4 regions of the Mesorhizobium sp. M1312 genome follow, and region 2 is predicted to be linked to each of the others. Evidence: predicted binding sites of a transcription regulator. Region 2 holds the regulator's gene; each other region holds the start of a gene.
The links. The regulator PhoB, encoded in region 2, activates phosphate uptake and scavenging genes when phosphate is short. The targets are predictions, from matches to a motif close to TGTCATNNANCTGTCAT.

Region 1 (4,211 bases), on a different contig from region 2:
CTATTTCGACGGCCTGCGCCGCCGCGGCAAGTAGACTATCTTAACAACCGCCGGCCCGGCGCTAGCGGGGCCGGCGGGTCCATGCACAGACTGGATAAAAGCATGAAAGCCGTCGTCTGCCGTTCGCCCGGTGAGCTTGTTCTGGAAGACCGCCCGGCCCCAGGCACTCCGCCCTCTGGCTGGGCATTGGTCGCGGTCAGTCATGTCGGCATCTGCGGCACCGACTATCACATCTTCGAGGGCAAGCATCCGTTCCTCGCCTATCCACGCATCATGGGCCACGAGGTTTCCGGCACCGTGATCGAGGCCGGCGAAGGCGTCGATCTCGCAATCGGCGAGCCGGTGATCATCAATCCCTATCTCGCTTGCGGCAAATGCATCGCCTGCCGCCAAGGCAAGCCTAATTGCTGCGTCAAGATCGAAGTGCTTGGCGTACACCGCGACGGCGCCATGTGCGAACGGATCCTGGTGCCGGCGCAAAATCTCTATCCGGCCAGCGGCCTGTCGCTGGCCGACGCCGCCGCCGTCGAATTCCTGGCGATCGGGGCGCATGCCGTGCGCCGCTCGCTGGCTGATCCCGGCGCGCACACGCTGGTCATCGGCGCCGGGCCGATCGGCCTCGGCACGGCGCTGTTTGCCCGTATCGCCGGTCTCGACGTGACGCTGCTCGACATGAGTGCCGAGAGGCTGGGTTTTGCTGCAAGCGAACTCGGCTTCGCCACCCTCGACGGTTCGCGGCAGTCTGCGACCGATCTGGTGCGCGAGGCGACCAACGGCGAAGGTTTTGACGTGATTTTCGATGCCACCGGCAACACCCAGTCCGTCCAGTCGGCCTTCGCCCATGTCGCGCATGGCGGGACGCTGGTCCTGGTCAGCGTCGTCAAGGACGACATCGTCTTTTCCGATCCTGAATACCACAAGCGTGAGATGACGCTGATCGGCAGCCGGAACGCGCTGCGCGCCGACTTCGACCATGTCGCTGCCTCGATCCGCGATGGTGCTGTGCCGCTGGCAAAGCTCGTCACCCATCGCACGACGCTTGGCGACACGCCGCGCGACATCGCCCGCTGGGCGCATGAGAAATCCGGCCTGATCAAGGCCGTCATCCAGGTCGGATGAGATGCCGATTCTGACATAAAAATTCGGCGGTCGATAGGTGCGCTTTGGCGATTAGTCGAAACATCCATCGCTTCGTCATCCTGTGGCGAAGCAAGGAGCGAAGCGACGCGGCGCAGACCATAGGATCCATGCCGTGACCTTGAAGTATCGCGACGGTGCAGAATTCTGCTTCGCTTCACTCCTCGACCAATGTTACGGCATGGATCCTTGGGTCTCCGCGACGGAGCTGCGCTCCTGCTTCGCCCAAGGATGACGACGCTACTCGTTCGCCGACAATTTGAGCTCGACCCGCTCAGCCGGAAACCGCGTTTCGGCGAACTGGATCGGCTGGCCGTCCGGCGTGACATTGACGGCGACCGTGACCAGCACGATGGCGCCGGGCTGCAGATCGAGATCGGCAAGGTCGGCGGCGTCCGCGTGGCGGGCCGACAGCACCGTCGATTGCCTGAGATAGTCACCGATGCCGAAACGCTGGAATGAGGCGGTTATCGAACCGGTTTCGGCCATGACGGCATCGATGCCGGCGAAGCGTCCCGCGTCGAACCAGCCGGTGGCACGCGAGACCGGTTGCCCATCGGCTTCGCCGCGTGTCTCGAGGCGTACTACATTCGAACCCTTGGCAAGCCCCAGCCCTTCGGCGACGCGCCGGCTGGCCGGCTCGACCGCCGATTCGAGCAGCACGCTGCGGCGCTCCGACGCCTGCCCTTGCAGGCCCTCCGAAAAACGGGTGCGCGCTCCGATCGGATAGGACAGGCGCCTGCGCGACAACACGAAAGTGCCGCGCCCCTGTTCGGCCCTGAGCACGCCATCCTGCACCAGGGCTGCGATGGCGCTGCGCACCGTATGTCGGTTGACACCATAGCGCTCGGCCAGTGCGATTTCCGGTGGCAGCGCAGCATTCTCGGCAAAGTCGCCGACGGCGATCGAATGCAGGATCTGGTCCGCGATCTGCCGCCACAGCGAGACGCCGCTGCGCCGCTCCAAGCTGCTGGCCATCTGCTGACCGATCATCTCTTTGCCCCGAGCTTTTTCGCCCTGTCATCCATCCGTCATGGACAGGCTTTAGAGAATAGGTATGATTTGTATAATTGTCTACATCATTATACAAATTGGAACGAGAAGGAACAGCGGCCATGCGAGAACAGGAAGCGCGCGATCAGCAGCTTGAGCGCAAGGCCGTCATGGCGACGCTAGCGCAGTCGACCGGCGACGATATCGTCCGCCTCTGGAACGAAGCCGGCCTGCCTTCGCAAGCAGAACTCCTGCGCGGCCCCGAAACCGGCCTTGTCACCGTGCGTGGCCGCATCGGCGGCGGCGGCGCGCCGTTCAATGTCGGCGAGGCGACAGTCACCCGCGCTACCGTCCGGCTCGCATCCGGACAGGTCGGCCACTGCTACGCGCTGGGCCGTGACAAACAGAAAGCAAAACTGGCGGCAATCGCCGACGCGCTCTGGCAGGATCCCACCCGCCGTAGCGAGGTCGAGACCAAACTCATTGCGCCGCTGCAGGCCGCACTGGCCAGCGAACGTGAACGGCGGCGCGCCGAGACGGCGGCAACGAAGGTTGATTTCTTCACCATGGTACGCGGAGAAGACTGATGGACATCGCAACGCAAGCGATCGAGGGCGGCTTTTCCGATCCGGTGTTCAACGCCCAGACGGTGTTCCGCGCCGTGATGGATGCGATGGCGCGGCCGGGCACCCTGCAGCCCCTGCCGGTCTTTGCCCGTCCGCCGGCGCCGCTGTCGGCCACCGCGGGCGCCATCGCGCTGGCGCTGTGCGACAACGACACGCCGCTCTGGCTTGACCTCGTTTTGCAGGCTCCAGCGACGGTGAGGTCCTGGCTCGGCTTCCACACCGGCGCGCCACTGGCCAATACGCCGGCCGACGCGCATTTCGCGCTGATCGCCACGCCGGCCGAGATGATGGCGCTCGACGGCTTTTCACAAGGCACCCAGGACTATCCCGACCGCTCGACGACGCTGATCCTGCAGGTCGGCGATCTCGTTTCAGGCGCCCCTCTGTTGCTCGAAGGTCCTGGCATCGAAAGAACCGCGACCATCGCGCCGGCGCAGATGCCGCGCCACTTCGTCGAACAATGGAAGCAGAACAACCAGCGTTTTCCGCGTGGTGTCGACATCGTCCTCTCCACCCCTGACGGCGTTGCCTGCCTGCCGCGTACCACGCGCATCAAGACGCTGAAGGCGTGATATGTATGTCGCGGTAAAAGGTGGCGAAGCGGCCATTGCCAACGCCCACGCCCTGCTCGCCGACCGTCGCCGCGGCGACCGCTCGGTGCCGGCGCTTCGCCTCGACCAGATCGTCGAGCAACTGGCGCTCGGCGTCGACCGGGTGATGAGCGAAGGCTCGCTCTACGACAGGGAATTGGCGGCGCTGGCCATCGTCCAGGCGCGCGGCGACATGATCGAGGCGATCTTCCTGGTCCGCGCGTATCGCACGACGCTGCCGCGCTTCGGCTACACCAGGGCGATCGACACCGGCGCGATGCTGGTCGAGCGGCGCGTGTCGGCGACCTACAAGGACCTGCCCGGCGGGCAGCTGCTCGGCCCGACCTTCGACTACACCCACCGGCTGCTCGATCCCGAACTCGCCGCGGGCGGCCATGTCGCCGAGCCGCTGCAGCGTGCCAGCGAGGCGGAAGCCATACCGCGCGTCTCCGCGATCCTTGCCCGCGAAGGCCTGATCGAGCCTGATGGCGACATGCCGCAAGACCATGTCCCAGGCGACATCACCCGCGAGCCGCTGGAATTTCCGATGGCACGGGACATTCGCCTGCAGGCGTTGTCACGCGGCGATGAGGGTTTTTTGCTGGCGCTCGGCTATTCCACCCAGCGCGGCTATGCCCGCAACCATCCCTTTGTCGGCGAGGTTCGCATCGGCGAGGTCGAGCTGGAACTCGACGTGCCGGAGCTGCCCTTCGCCGTACCGCTCGGCTCGTTGCGTGTCACCGAGTGCCAGATGGTCAACCAGTTCAAGGGCTCGGCCAAGGCACCGCCGCAGTTCACCCGCGGTTACGGCCTCGTCTTCGGCCAGAGCGAGCGCAAGGCGATGGCCATGGCGCTCTGCGATCGC
Region 2 (4,211 bases):
TACGGTCCGCGCATTCATGGCCTGGCCAGGAGCAAGGCCGAGCTGGACGGCATCGTTGAATCGAGCCTGAAGAAGGCCGGCCTGTTCAACGAGGTCAAGGATCGCCTGCTCGAGTCGGGCACCGGTCTCTCCGGCGGACAGCAGCAGCGCCTGTGCATCGCGCGCGCCATCGCCGTGTCGCCGGAAGTTATCCTGATGGACGAGCCCTGTTCGGCGCTCGATCCGATCGCCACCGCCCGCGTCGAGGAACTGATTGACGAACTGCGCCAGAACTACACGATCGTCATCGTCACCCATTCGATGCAGCAGGCAGCGCGCGTGTCGCAACGCACGGCGATGTTCCATCTCGGCTATCTGGTCGAGGAGGGCGCGACCGACAAGATGTTCACCAATCCCGACGACAAGCGCACCCAGGACTACATCACCGGCCGGTTCGGCTGAGCGGTCCGGCGGCGAATTTCGAAAACGAGGACAGTATCATGGGTGAACACACCGTCGCATCTTTCGACGAGGAACTGGAGCACATCGACAGGCTGATCCGCGACATGGACGAGCTCGCCGCGGCGATGGTCGCAGCCTCGATTCGCGCGTTGCTTGCGTCAGACAATGCGATGGCTCAGCGCGTCGTCTCGGACGACGCCATCATGGATGCGCGGCAGCGCGAACTCGACGATAGCGCGATCACGCTGATCGCCAAGCGGCAGCCGATGGCGCAAGATCTGCGCGCCGTGGTTGGCGCAATCCGCATGGCCGGTGATCTCGAGCGCATCGGCGATTTGGCCAAGAACATAGCCAAGCGGGTCAGCGCAGTCGGGCAGAGCGCCACGCCGCGTAATCTATCGCACGGGATCGACGCGATGGCGGATCTCGTTCTTGTGCAGCTCCGCGGGGTGGTTGAGCACTATGTGTCGCGCAATGCCGGCGCGTTGAAAGAACTGCGCGCCGACGACCAGAAGATCGATGTGAAATACACGGCGGTTTTCCGCGAACTCCTGACCTATATGATGGAGGATCCGCGCAACATCACCGCCTGCACGCATCTTCTGTTCTGCGCCAAGAATCTCGAGCGTATTGGCGATCATGTCACCAACATCGCCGAAAACGCCTACTTTGTCGTGACCGGGCAGCAACTGCCGGCGGATCGGCCGAAGCTAGACGAAACGATGATCTCGGCGCCAGCGACATGACAGGAGTGACCGGCCGATGATCGCGCCGCGCATCATGGTGGTGGAGGATGAAGAGCCGCTGGGCGTCCTTCTTCGTTACAATCTGGAATCCGAGGGTTATCAGGTCGAGGTGGTGACGCGCGGCGACGAGGCCGAAATTCGGCTGCAGGAAAACGTGCCCGATCTTCTGGTGCTCGACTGGATGGTGCCGGCGGTTTCCGGCATCGAGCTTTGCCGGCGCCTTCGGGTGCGTCCCGAAACCGAGCGGCTGCCGATCATCATGCTGACCGCGCGCGGCGAGGAGAGCGATCGGGTGCGCGGCCTTTCCACCGGAGCCGACGACTATCTGGTCAAGCCGTTCTCGACGCCGGAATTCATGGCCAGGGTCAAGGCGCTGCTGCGCCGCGCCAAGCCGGAAGTGCTGTCCAGCGTGCTTAAGGTCGGCGACATCGTGCTCGATCGCGAATCGCACAGGGTCTATCGCAAGAGGAGCGAGATCCGGCTCGGGCCAACCGAGTTCCGGCTGCTCGAATTCATGATGCGGCACCCGGGTCGAGTCTTCTCGCGCAGCCAGTTGCTCGACAATGTCTGGGGCGAGACGATCTACATCGACGAGCGCACGGTGGACGTCCATGTCGGACGGTTGCGCAAGGCGGTCAACAATGGTCGCATGCCTGATGTCATCCGCACCATCCGCGGCGCGGGCTATGCGATCAGGGAAGACTAGCTGATATTCAGGGTGATGCCGGCCTGCGACCGGCGGCCTCCTGCGCTTCCGCTCCTCACGTACCCAAAAGTACGCTCCGCTCCGGTTCTCGGAACCCACCATTCTCGACTCGGCCTGACCTGAATCAACGCACCCCAAGTCGCGATCCGGCGATCCCTGCCTTCGAATTCAAGCCACGTTCCTTCCGACCGAGCCGGCTCGCGCCTGAATGCCCGGCGCGAAAATCTCCTGGTCGACGAAGCTCAGCGCCCGCATGGCACAGCCTTCGCGGATCAGCGGCAGTTCGTTCGGCTCGGTGTCGAAGGAAATCGAACCCGAATGCTGGCCGCCGGCGGTCTGGGCGATGGCCTCGCGCAGGGCCGGCTCAATCAGGTCGAAGGCGGCAGCGCTAGCGCCGACCATGGCGACCGGCGCCGGATCGATCAGCGCGAACAGGCTGCCGAGCCCGAAGCCGAGTGCTTCGCCGGCCTTGCGGTAGGCTTCGCGCTCCGGTCCGTCCGTCTGGCGCGCCCGGGCCGCCAGTGCCCGCATCTCGGCGTCGCTGACATCGGCGACCGGCTCGGCGTTCTCGCTCAATTGCCTTGCGTTGCGCCAGATAGCGTAGTTGCCGGCGTAGGCCTCGACGCAGCCGCGCCGCCCGCAACGGCAAAGCGCGCCGCCCGGCCGGTGGATCATGTGGCCGAATTCACCGCCTGAGGAATGGGTGCCGGTGAACAGTTCTCCCTTCAGCACCAGCCCCATACCGATGCCGTGCGAGAGCAGGACGGCGATGAAATCGTCGCGGTAGCGATTCGGGTCGCGCCAGCGCAGCGCCACGGCCATCATGTTGCAGTCGTTCTCCATGATGGCCGGGATGCCGAACTCGCGTTCCAGAATGTCGGCGAAGGCGATATTCGTCTGCGGCGTGATCGGCGACCACAACATGGCGCGCGCATGGGAATCGGTGATGCCCTGGATCGCCAGCGCGATGCGGGCGACGCTTTGGACATCGAGGTCGGGGTCTTCGACCCGGCGCCGGACGATGGCGACACATTCGCCGATCAGCTCGTCGCGCGACATGGTCAGCGTGTCCAGCCGGCGCTGTTCCTCTGCGACCACCTGTCCGGCATAATCGATGACGGCGACCGACAGGAAATTCAGCGACAACACGACCGCCAATACCGCAGCGGCTTCCGGATTGAGGCTGAGGCCGACCTGCGGTCGGCCGCGTTTCATCGAAACGGTCTCGCTCGCCTTGATCTCGGTCAGGATGCCTTCCTGGATCAGGTCGGAAGAGATCGCCGATATGGTCGAATGGCTGAGGCCAGTGGTTGCGGCGATCTCGGTTCGCGACGGCTGGCCGGCCCGGCGTACGGCCGAAATCACCATGGCCCGGTTGCGCCGGCGCAAATCGTCATGACGGATTCCAACCGACATTCTTTTGCTTCCTCCCTATTGCCGCGGCCGCTCATGGATCGGAAGCCGTCGGTAATGTCCGATAAATATTCGCAGAAGCAGCGGGCCCTGTCATTGTTTATTCCGAGACTCGAAATAAGTCGGCAGGGACATCAAGATCCATCAGGTTTGATGTTGACAGCGCTTCGGCGTTGGACCAGTATTTTTTCGAGGCTCGAAAAAATAGAGCCTTTGTGCCGGCCTTCGGGCCAGTCTGGTCGTGCCGTACGCGGCGCAGGGAGGAATATCATGAAGAGATTCACAGCCGCCATTCTGGTGGGGGTCGCGATGTCGCTGACGCTCGCGTCGGTCGCACAGGCGAAGGACAAGGTCATTGGCGTTTCGTGGTCGAACTTCCAGGAAGAGCGCTGGAAGACCGACGAAGCCGCCATGAAGACGGCGATCGAGGCAGCCGGCGACAAGTATATTTCCGTCGATGCACAGTCCAATCCCGGCAAGCAGCTGACTGACGTCGAGAGCCTGATCTCGCAGGGCGCCAACGCGCTGATCATCCTTGCGCAGGATGCCTCGGCCATCGGGCCGGCGGTGCAGAAGGCGCTGGACGAAGGCATTCCGGTCGTCGGCTATGACCGGCTGATCGAGAACAAGGACGTCTTCTATCTGACCTTCGACAACCAGGAAGTCGGCCGCATGCAGGCCCGCGAAGTGTTCAAGGTGGCGCCGGAAGGCAATTACGTCTTCATCAAGGGCTCGGGCGCCGACCCGAATGCCGATTTTCTGTTCGCCGGCTCTATGGAAGTGCTCAAGGATGCCATCGACAGCGGCAAGATCAAGAATGTCGGCGAGGCCTATACAGACGGCTGGCTTCCCGCCAACGCCCAGAAGAATATGGAACAGTTCCTGACCGCCAACGACAACAAGGT
Region 3 (4,211 bases), on a different contig from region 2:
GGTCGTCATCCCGAGATACCGTTCCGCTGCGATCCTGCACGCCCCCCTCTGCCCTGCCGGGCATCTCCCCCACGAGGGGGAAGATCGGTCGTGGCCGCCGCTTTCGCCAACCTCCGTTGCAGGCGCGACCGGAGCGCCCAAGCGGCCAATCTCCCCCGTGTGGGGGAGATGTCCGGTAGGACAGAGGGGGGGCGCTGTCCCGCCTGCGTTTTGGCCATCATTGAAGCCAGTCCCCTCACGCCGACTGCACCGGGTCGAGCGTGACCTTATAGAGTTCATTGTCGTCGCGATCCATCAGCCGCACCGTCATCTGTTCAGTGGCGCCGTCGATATCGACGAGGCCGAAGAACTGCAGGCCGGCTGACGGTGGGAGATTCTGCCCCTGTTCGGCGGTTGGCGCCTTGATGAATTTCAGCTCCGGGCCGAAGGTCATGTCGAAATCATTGGGTCCATATGTGCCGGCGTGGAGCGGACCCGAAACAAATTCCCAGAACGGATTGAAGTCCTGGAACTGCGCCTTATCAGGATTGTAGTAATGCGCTGCCGTATAGTGCACGTCGGCGGTAAGCCAGACGGTGTTGGTGATGCCGGCATTCTTTATATAGCGAAAGAGGTCGGCAATCTCCAACTCGCGGCCCTTGGCTGGGCCAGTGTCGCCATTGCTGACGGCCTCGGCGCCGGCCTTCTTGGTGGCGTCGTTCCAGACGACGAGACCGAGCGGCATGTCGGCGGCGATGATTTTCCAGGTCGCGTTGGAGGTTGCCAGTTCGCGCTTCAGCCACTTCGTCTGCTGTTCGCCGAGAATGCGCGATTGCGGCGTCACCGTATCCTGCATGCCAGGACTATTGGAGCCGCGATAGGAACGCATGTCGAGGAAGAACACGTCGAGCAGCGGCCCATAGTCGATCTTGCGATAGACGCGGCCCGGTTCCGACGGCTCGTAGCGGATCGTCGTCATCTCGTGGAAGGCGCGTGCCGCGCGTGCCGCCAGCACGTGGACGTTTTTTTCCGAGTAGCGGTCGTCGGCGCTCAGGTCCTTCGAATCCGACCAGTTGTTCACCACCTCGTGGTCGTCCCACTGGTAGAACGTCGGGCAGATGGCGTTGAGCCCCAGAACGTTCTTGTCCATCATGTTGTACTTCCACTGGCCGCGGTACTCGTCCAGCGTCTCGGCAACCTTGCGCTTTTCGTCGATGAGGACTTTGTTCTTCCACTTGCTGCCACCGGAAAGGTCGACCTCGTCCTTCATCGGGCCGTCGGCATAGATGGTATCGCCGGAATGCAGGAAGAAGTCGGGCGTATGCTTGCCGATCGTGGCATAGGTCTTCATGCCGGTGTCGTCGATGCCCCAGCCCTGGCCGGCGGTATCGCCCGACCAGGCGAAGCGAATGTCGCGCTTCGAGGCCGGCGCCGTGCGGAAGCGGCCGACGATCGGCTCGGAGACGGCGTTGATGTCGGCAAGATCGGCCGCGATCATGCGGTAGAAGATATCCTGATCGGAGGCGAGTTCGGTGAGCAGCCGCTTTACGGTGTAATCGCTGGCCGGCGACGTATCGAGCGGCGCAAGACGGACGGCGTTGGCGAAATCTTCCGTCGACGATACTTCGAACATGACACGCGAAGGGCGGTCGGTGCGGGTCCACACCACGCCGCTGGTTGCGTCGACATCGCCCGACTGGATGCCATGGGTGAAGGCGGGCCGCTGATTTGCGCGGGAATAATAGGAAAGCGCGAGGCCCGATATGCCGACGAGGCCGGCGGCGCTCGCGGACGTGACGAAGGCGCGCCGGGTCATCGAAATCTTGTTCATGGCTGTCTCCTGGATGGCGTTGAACGGCGCCGCCAAGGTCCAGCCTCAATGTTTCAGGCACATCTCGAAACGATGAACGTTTTCTGACAATCGACAGGCTGGCGAATCTTCCCCCTTGAGGGAGGGATTGCGCTCAGCCGTCACAGCTCAAGCCGCCTGCGGTTCCGGCTCGAAGGCCGGACGGCTGGTGTTGATCAGCAGCGAGATGCAGGCTGCGGCTATTGCCGTCATGCCGGCGATGAGGAAGGCAAGCTCGTAATTGCCCTGCAATTCACGCATGGTGCCGCCGAAGAAGGCGGCCGCCGCCGCACCCACCTGATGGCCGGCGACGATCCAGCCGAAGACGATCGGCCCACTGCGGTCGCCGAACGCCTCGTTCGACAGCCTGAGCGTCGGCGGCACGGTGGCGATCCAGTCCAATCCGTAGAGCACGGCGAAGATGATCAGACTGGTCGACGAGAAGCCGGAATAAGGCAGATAGATCAGCGACAGGCCGCGGATGCCATAATAGACGCCGAGCAGCTTGCGCGGGTCGAAGCGGTCGGTGAGCCAGCCCGACAGCGTCGTGCCGATCAGATCGAAGATGCCCATCAGCGACAGCAGGCCGGCGGCTTGCACCTGACCGATACCCATGTCGCCGCAAAACGCGATCAGGTGCGTGCCGACCAGTCCGTTGGTGGTGAAGCCGCAGATGAAGAAGGTGGCGAACAGATACCAGAACACGCGGGTGCCTGCGGCACGACGCAGCGTGCTGAGCGTTTGCATGAGGAAATTGCCCTGCGAGGCCGGCGGAACCGGCGGCACGTCGTCGGCGTCAGCACCGTAGCGCACCATGCCGATCGAAGCCGGACGCTCCGGCACCAGCAGCCAGACCAGCGGCACCAGGCAGGCGGTGGCGACCGCAACGGCGATGGCGACCGGCTTCCAGCCGCCCGACTGGGCGAGCGCGGCGAGCAGCGGCAGGAACACCAGGAGGCCGGTGGCGGCGGAGGCCGACATCAGTCCCATCACCAGGCCGCGATTGGTCTTGAACCAGCGGTTGACGATGGTGGCGCCGAGCACCGTGGCGACCGCGCCGGAACCGACGCCGGAGAATACACCCCAGGTGAGAAGCAGATGCCACGGCTCGGTCATCAACAGGCTGAGCGCTGTCGAACCCGACATCACCACCAGCGACGCCAGCAGCGTGCGGCGCAGCCCGACCCGTTCCATCAGTGCCGCGGCAAACGGCCCGGTCAGGCCGTAGAGGAAGATGCCGATGGCCGCGGCGAGCGAGACGACATCGCGCCGCCAACCGAAACTCTCCTCCAGCGGCAGCATCATGACGGCCGGAGCCGATCGCAGGCCCGCTGCGATCAGCAGGCAAAGGAAAATGACGGCAACAACGACGAACGCGTAGCGCTGGCCAAAGGGACGGGATTGAGCTATCATGTTACTGACCGGTACGTTGCAATTACACCTAGGTATACGTACCGATCGGTAACATTGTCAAGCAGGCAACGGCACGTCCTAAATGAAAAGAATTGAACCAACGATCAAAGCGGATGAGCCGCCCCGCGCGGGCGAAAAAATCCTTCGCGTTGCCCGCGACCTGTTCTACCGGCAAGGCATCAGGGCGGTCGGCGTCGATGAGATCGTACGGCGTGCCGGCGTCACCAAGCCCAGCCTCTATCGCAGCTTCCCTTCCAAGGACGAATTGGCCGCGTCCTATCTGCGGCAATACGACCTCGAGTTCTGGGCCCGCTTCGACGAGGCGGTGGCTGCCCATCCCGGCGATCCGCGGGCGCAGATCGCCGCCTTCCTGACCCGCATCGGCAAGCGCACGCAAAAGCCGGACTATCGCGGCTGCGGCATGACCAATGCGGCCGTCGAATATCCCGAGCACGGCCATCCGGCCCGCGTGGTGAGCGAGGCCAATAAACAGGAATTGCGACGACGCCTGCGCGCCATGGCGGCGACAATGGGTGCCGGCGACGCCGATACGCTGGGCGACGGGCTGCTGCTTCTGATCGAGGGCGCCTATATCAGCGGCCAGCTGTTCGGTGCCGGCGGACCGGCCAAGTCTGTGGCCCGGAACGCCGACCTGCTGATCGAAGCGAGCTTGAAGAAATAGCGTTTAACGATACCGTGCGGCAGCCTCGAAACGGAGTTGTCCGCGATGCGTAGCCTTTTGACGATCCCGCTTGCCCTTACCGGCCTCTGCCAAGCTGCCCAGGCCGGCGACATTTCCAGCGCCTACACCGATCTCGACTGGAAGAAGGGCTGTGTGACCTACGCGCAGGCGCAAGAAGGCGAAGGCGACTGGGCCAGTCTTGTCTGCTCGGGCTATCGCGGCTACCCGGTACTGATCTCTTACGACGATGCCCGGGAATCGCTGTTCTACGGTTTTCCGCCCAGCGAC
Region 4 (4,211 bases), on a different contig from region 2:
GCCGATCGAAGGATTGAACAGAAACAGCCACAGCATGCCGGCAATCGCCGGCGCCACGGCATAAGGCCATATCAGCAGTGTGCGGTAGAGGCCTTTGCCGCGCACCGCCTTCTCGGCCATGACTGCAAGCAAAAGGGCCACGCCCATCGCAACGATCGCGGTCGCAAGCGAGAACACCACGGTGACCTGGATCGAATTGAGGTAGGCCGGATCGGCCAGTACCTTCCGGAAATTGGCGAACCAGACGAACCTGCTCCTCAGCCCGAACGGGTCTTGCCTGAGCATCGATTGGTAAAGCGCCTGACCGGCCGGCCAGTAGAAGAAAACCAGTGTTATGGCGAGTTGTGGCGCCACCAGCAGGTAGGGCAGGATCTTGTGGGGAAAGACGATGCGTGGAGACAGGCTGATTTCCCTCGCTATCCAGGGGTCGCCCACGCGAGCTCGCGTGGGCGATATTCCAATCGGTTAACCGAGATAATCTCGTCAGTTCTCCAGCGCTTCCTTGATCGCGGCGTTGCCGCGCGTGACCGCATTGTCAAGCGCCTGCTGAGCGGTTTGCTGGCCGGCCAGCATCTTCTCCAACTCCTCGTTCTGGATATCGCGCACCTGCGGCAGATTCGGCAGGCGCACGCCCTTCGAGTTATCGGTCGGCGCCTTGCCCGTCATCTGCAGGATGGGTGTCTCGCGGCCGGGGTTCTTTTCATAGAAGCCTGATTTCTTGGTCGCCTCGTAGGCGGCGAGCGTCACCGGCAGGTATCCCGACTTCTGGTGCAGATATTCCTGCACATCGGTCTTGGACAGATAGGCGAAGAAGGCCGCGACGCCCTTGTATTGCTCGTCCGACTTGTTGCCGAACACCCACAGGCTGGCGCCGCCCGGCGTGGTGTTCTGCGGTGCGCCCTTGGCGTCGGTATCGTAGGGAAGCTGGCCGATGCCATAGTTCATGCCGGACTTGACGATGTCGCCGAGGCCGCCCGACGATTCGGTGAAGATGCCGCATTCGCCGGCAAGGAAGATCTGCTTGGCTTCGGAAGTGCGCCCGCCATATTTGAAGGTGCCGTCCTTGGCGAGGTCTGCGAGCGCCTGGAAGTGGTTGACGAAGATCGGCGCGTTGATCTTGAGTTCGACATCACCGCCGGCCAGACCGTTCTGCTGGGTGGCCCACGACACATCATTCCACGCCGCGAAATTCTCCAGATGGATCCAGGTCAGCCAGGTCGAGGTATAGCCGCATGAGGCGGCGCCGCTGGTCTTGATCTTCTTGGCAGCTTCCCACAGCTCGTTCCAGGTCTTGGGCGGGCTGTTCACGTCGAGACCCGCCTTCTGAAAGATGTCCTTGTTGTAATAGAGGATCGGCGAGGAGGAGTTGTAGGGGAAGGACAGCATGGTGCCGTCCGGCTTCGAATAATAGCCGACGATGCCGGGCAAATACTGGCTCTTGTCGAAGGTCATCCCGGCACCGGTCATCACCTCAGCCACCGGCTTGATCGCACCCTCGGCCGCCATCATCACGCCGGTGCCGACATCGAACACCTGGAGAATATCGGGCGCCTGTCCAGCGCGGAAGGCAGCGATGCCGGCATTCAGCGTCTCGGGATAGGTGCCCTTGAACACCGGAACCAGCTCATAATCGCTCTGGCTGGCGTTGAAATCCTTAGAAATCTTGTCGACGACCTCGGCATTGGCGCCAGTCATGGCGTGCCACCAGCTGATCTGCGTGACGGCGAAGGCGGAAGTGGTGGAAAACAGGGTCAAGGTGGCGGCAACACCGGCCGCGAAGCCGAAGAACTTCATGTTTCATCTCCCGTTTATCATTGGCGAAAGTGGCACCCTCGCAAAGGCAATATGTGCCGCTCGTGACAGTTGGACAACGGTTTTGTTGCGGATCGATGAACTTGATCTCCACCTAAAGTGGTGCACGCTTCGAAATAAGCGCCGATAGAAAGCAATTGAAAAGCCGGCTTACCACTCGAACAACGCGACAGGACCGGCACGATGGCCGGTGCCTAGTCCGACTTGCCAAGCGCCGTTTCGACCAGCCGCTTGGCATCGGGGCTCGACCATTCGGCCGGGCCGTTCATGTGGGCAATCAGGCAACCTTCACCGTCGATCAGCATGGTGACCGGCAGGCCGAGCGCCAGGCCGCGCGTCTTGAGATCGTTGAACAGCGCCATCGTCGAATCACGGTAATAGCCGAGCGCCTCGACGCCGGTTTCCTCGAGGAACTTCTTCGGCTTGGTGTCGTCGCCGACATCGACGTTGACCGCGACGACCTCGAAGGCGTCGCTGCCCATTTCTTTCTGCAGCGCGTCGAGCGCCGGCATTTCGGCACGGCAGGGCGCGCACCATGTCGCCCACAGATTGAGCAGCACCGTCTTGCCGGCATGGCCGGCGAGCGTCATCGGCCTGCCGCCAGGGTCGTCGAAGGCAAGACCTTTCAGCGATTGCGGCGGATCGGCCGGCAACAGTGCGGCAACCTGGCCGGTGGCAGCCGCCGCGACCGTCTTGGCACGGTCGACCTTGGCGGCGCAGGCGACATCGTCCTTGCTGTCGTCAACGGCGACTTGAGCGGGCGCGTTGTTGCCAGAACCGCTCTCGCTGACATATACCGCGACCGCGCCGGCCAGCACGCCCGCCACCAAAGCGGCGAGGATGAGGCGCGGGGCCGGGAAAAATCGATTGCCGTCTGCCATTTTTTAAAACTGCTCCGGAGCACGGGTTATAGCGATGAGCGACAGGAAGGCCAGCAACCAGATGTGGGGCGGACGATTTGCCTCGGGTCCGGCCGCGATCATGGAAGCGATCAACGCGTCGATCTCGTTCGACCGCAAACTCTACGCGCAGGATATCAGAGGCTCGATCGCCCATAGCGAGATGCTGGCGCAAACGGGCATTATTTCGGCGGCCGATCAAGAAAAAATCGCTCACGGGCTGAACACGATCCTGACAGAGATCGAAGCCGGCACGTTCGAGTTCTCGACCAGGCTGGAAGACATCCACATGAATGTCGAGGCCCGCCTTGCCGAGCTGATCGGCCCGGCCGCCGGCCGCCTGCACACCGCCCGTTCGCGCAACGACCAGGTGGCGGTCGATCTCAGGCTATGGGTCAAGGACGAGTGCTTTCGCGTCGCCGAGGCGCTGAAAGGCCTGATCACGGCGTTCCTCGAACGGGCCGAGGAGCATGCGGCGACGGTGATGCCGGGCTTCACCCATATGCAGGCGGCGCAGCCGGTGACCTTCGGCCATCACTGCATGGCCTATGTCGAGATGTTTTCGCGCGACCTGTCGCGTGTTCGCGACGCCATCGAGCGGATGGACGAAAGCCCGCTCGGCGCGGCCGCCCTTGCCGGCACCAGCTTTCCGATCGACCGCCACAAGACGGCCAAGGCTCTCGGCTTCCGCGAGCCGATGCGCAATTCCCTCGACAGCGTTTCGGACCGCGATTTCGCGCTCGAATTCTTAGGGCTGGCGGCAATCTGCGCGACGCATCTGTCGCGGCTGGCCGAAGAGATCATCATCTGGTCGACGCCGCAATTCGGCTTCGTCAGGCTGTCGGACTCATTCTCCACCGGCTCCTCGATCATGCCGCAGAAAAAGAACCCCGACGCCGCCGAGCTGGTGCGCGGCAAGACCGGGCGCGTCACCGGCCATCTGGTCGGCCTGCTGACGGTGATGAAGGGCATGCCGCTGACCTACGGCAAGGACATGCAGGAGGACAAGGAGTCCGTGTTCGATGCCGCCGAGACGCTCGACCTGATGCTGGCGGCGATGACCGGCATGGTACGCGACATGACGGTGAACGCCGCCGCCATGAAAAAGGCCGCCGGGTCAGGCTATTCGACGGCGACCGACCTTGCCGACTGGCTGGTGCGCACGCTTGGCCTGCCGTTCCGCGAGGCGCACCACGTCACCGGCCGTGCGGTGGCGCTGGCCGAGGAGAAGAAAATCGGGCTCGACAGGCTGCCGCTGGAAGACTTGCAGTCCATTCACCCCGGCATCACGGCGGACGTGTTTTCCGTGCTCGCCGTGCAGAACTCGGTGAAGAGCCGCACGAGCTTCGGCGGCACCGCGCCGTCGGAAGTGAGGAAGCAGATCCGGTACTGGAAAAAGCACATCGCCAAGGCGTGATGCTCGTGCGGCGAATCCGAAATTCGCATCACGTTGGAGCAGCGCGGCGAGCAAATTTCAGATTCAAAGCCGCACGAGTTAAT

Region 1: phnF (phosphonate metabolism transcriptional regulator PhnF) is a predicted target of PhoB. The motif match lies at 2,156-2,172, and genes of this name have one in related genera.
Region 3: NKH36_RS19500 (alkaline phosphatase D family protein) is a predicted target of PhoB. The motif match lies at 1,883-1,899, and genes of this name have one in related genera.
Region 4: ugpB (sn-glycerol-3-phosphate ABC transporter substrate-binding protein UgpB) is a predicted target of PhoB. The motif match lies at 1,857-1,873, and genes of this name have one in related genera.

Annotation. Positions count from the first base shown of each region.
Region 1 is NZ_JAMYLQ010000017.1:79,298-83,508, forward strand. It holds gene NKH36_RS19990 (ABC transporter permease) at 1-34, shown strand, start outside; gene NKH36_RS19995 (zinc-binding alcohol dehydrogenase family protein) at 103-1,119, shown strand; gene phnF (phosphonate metabolism transcriptional regulator PhnF) at 1,378-2,130, opposite strand; gene phnG (phosphonate C-P lyase system protein PhnG) at 2,253-2,717, shown strand; gene phnH (phosphonate C-P lyase system protein PhnH) at 2,717-3,328, shown strand; gene NKH36_RS20015 (carbon-phosphorus lyase complex subunit) at 3,330-4,211, shown strand, end outside.
Region 2 is NZ_JAMYLQ010000011.1:16,264-20,474, reverse strand. It holds gene pstB (phosphate ABC transporter ATP-binding protein PstB) at 1-441, shown strand, start outside; gene phoU (phosphate signaling complex protein PhoU) at 480-1,187, shown strand; gene phoB (phosphate regulon transcriptional regulator PhoB) at 1,204-1,893, shown strand; gene NKH36_RS14850 (ROK family protein) at 2,062-3,309, opposite strand; gene xylF (D-xylose ABC transporter substrate-binding protein) at 3,577-4,211, shown strand, end outside.
Region 3 is NZ_JAMYLQ010000016.1:119,456-123,666, forward strand. It holds gene NKH36_RS19500 (alkaline phosphatase D family protein) at 236-1,810, opposite strand; gene NKH36_RS19505 (MFS transporter) at 1,958-3,241, opposite strand; gene NKH36_RS19510 (TetR/AcrR family transcriptional regulator) at 3,324-3,923, shown strand; gene NKH36_RS19515 (hypothetical protein) at 3,969-4,211, shown strand, end outside.
Region 4 is NZ_JAMYLQ010000021.1:83,430-87,640, reverse strand. It holds gene ugpA (sn-glycerol-3-phosphate ABC transporter permease UgpA) at 1-402, opposite strand, end outside; gene ugpB (sn-glycerol-3-phosphate ABC transporter substrate-binding protein UgpB) at 484-1,794, opposite strand; gene tlpA (thiol:disulfide interchange protein TlpA) at 2,007-2,693, opposite strand; gene argH (argininosuccinate lyase) at 2,728-4,128, shown strand.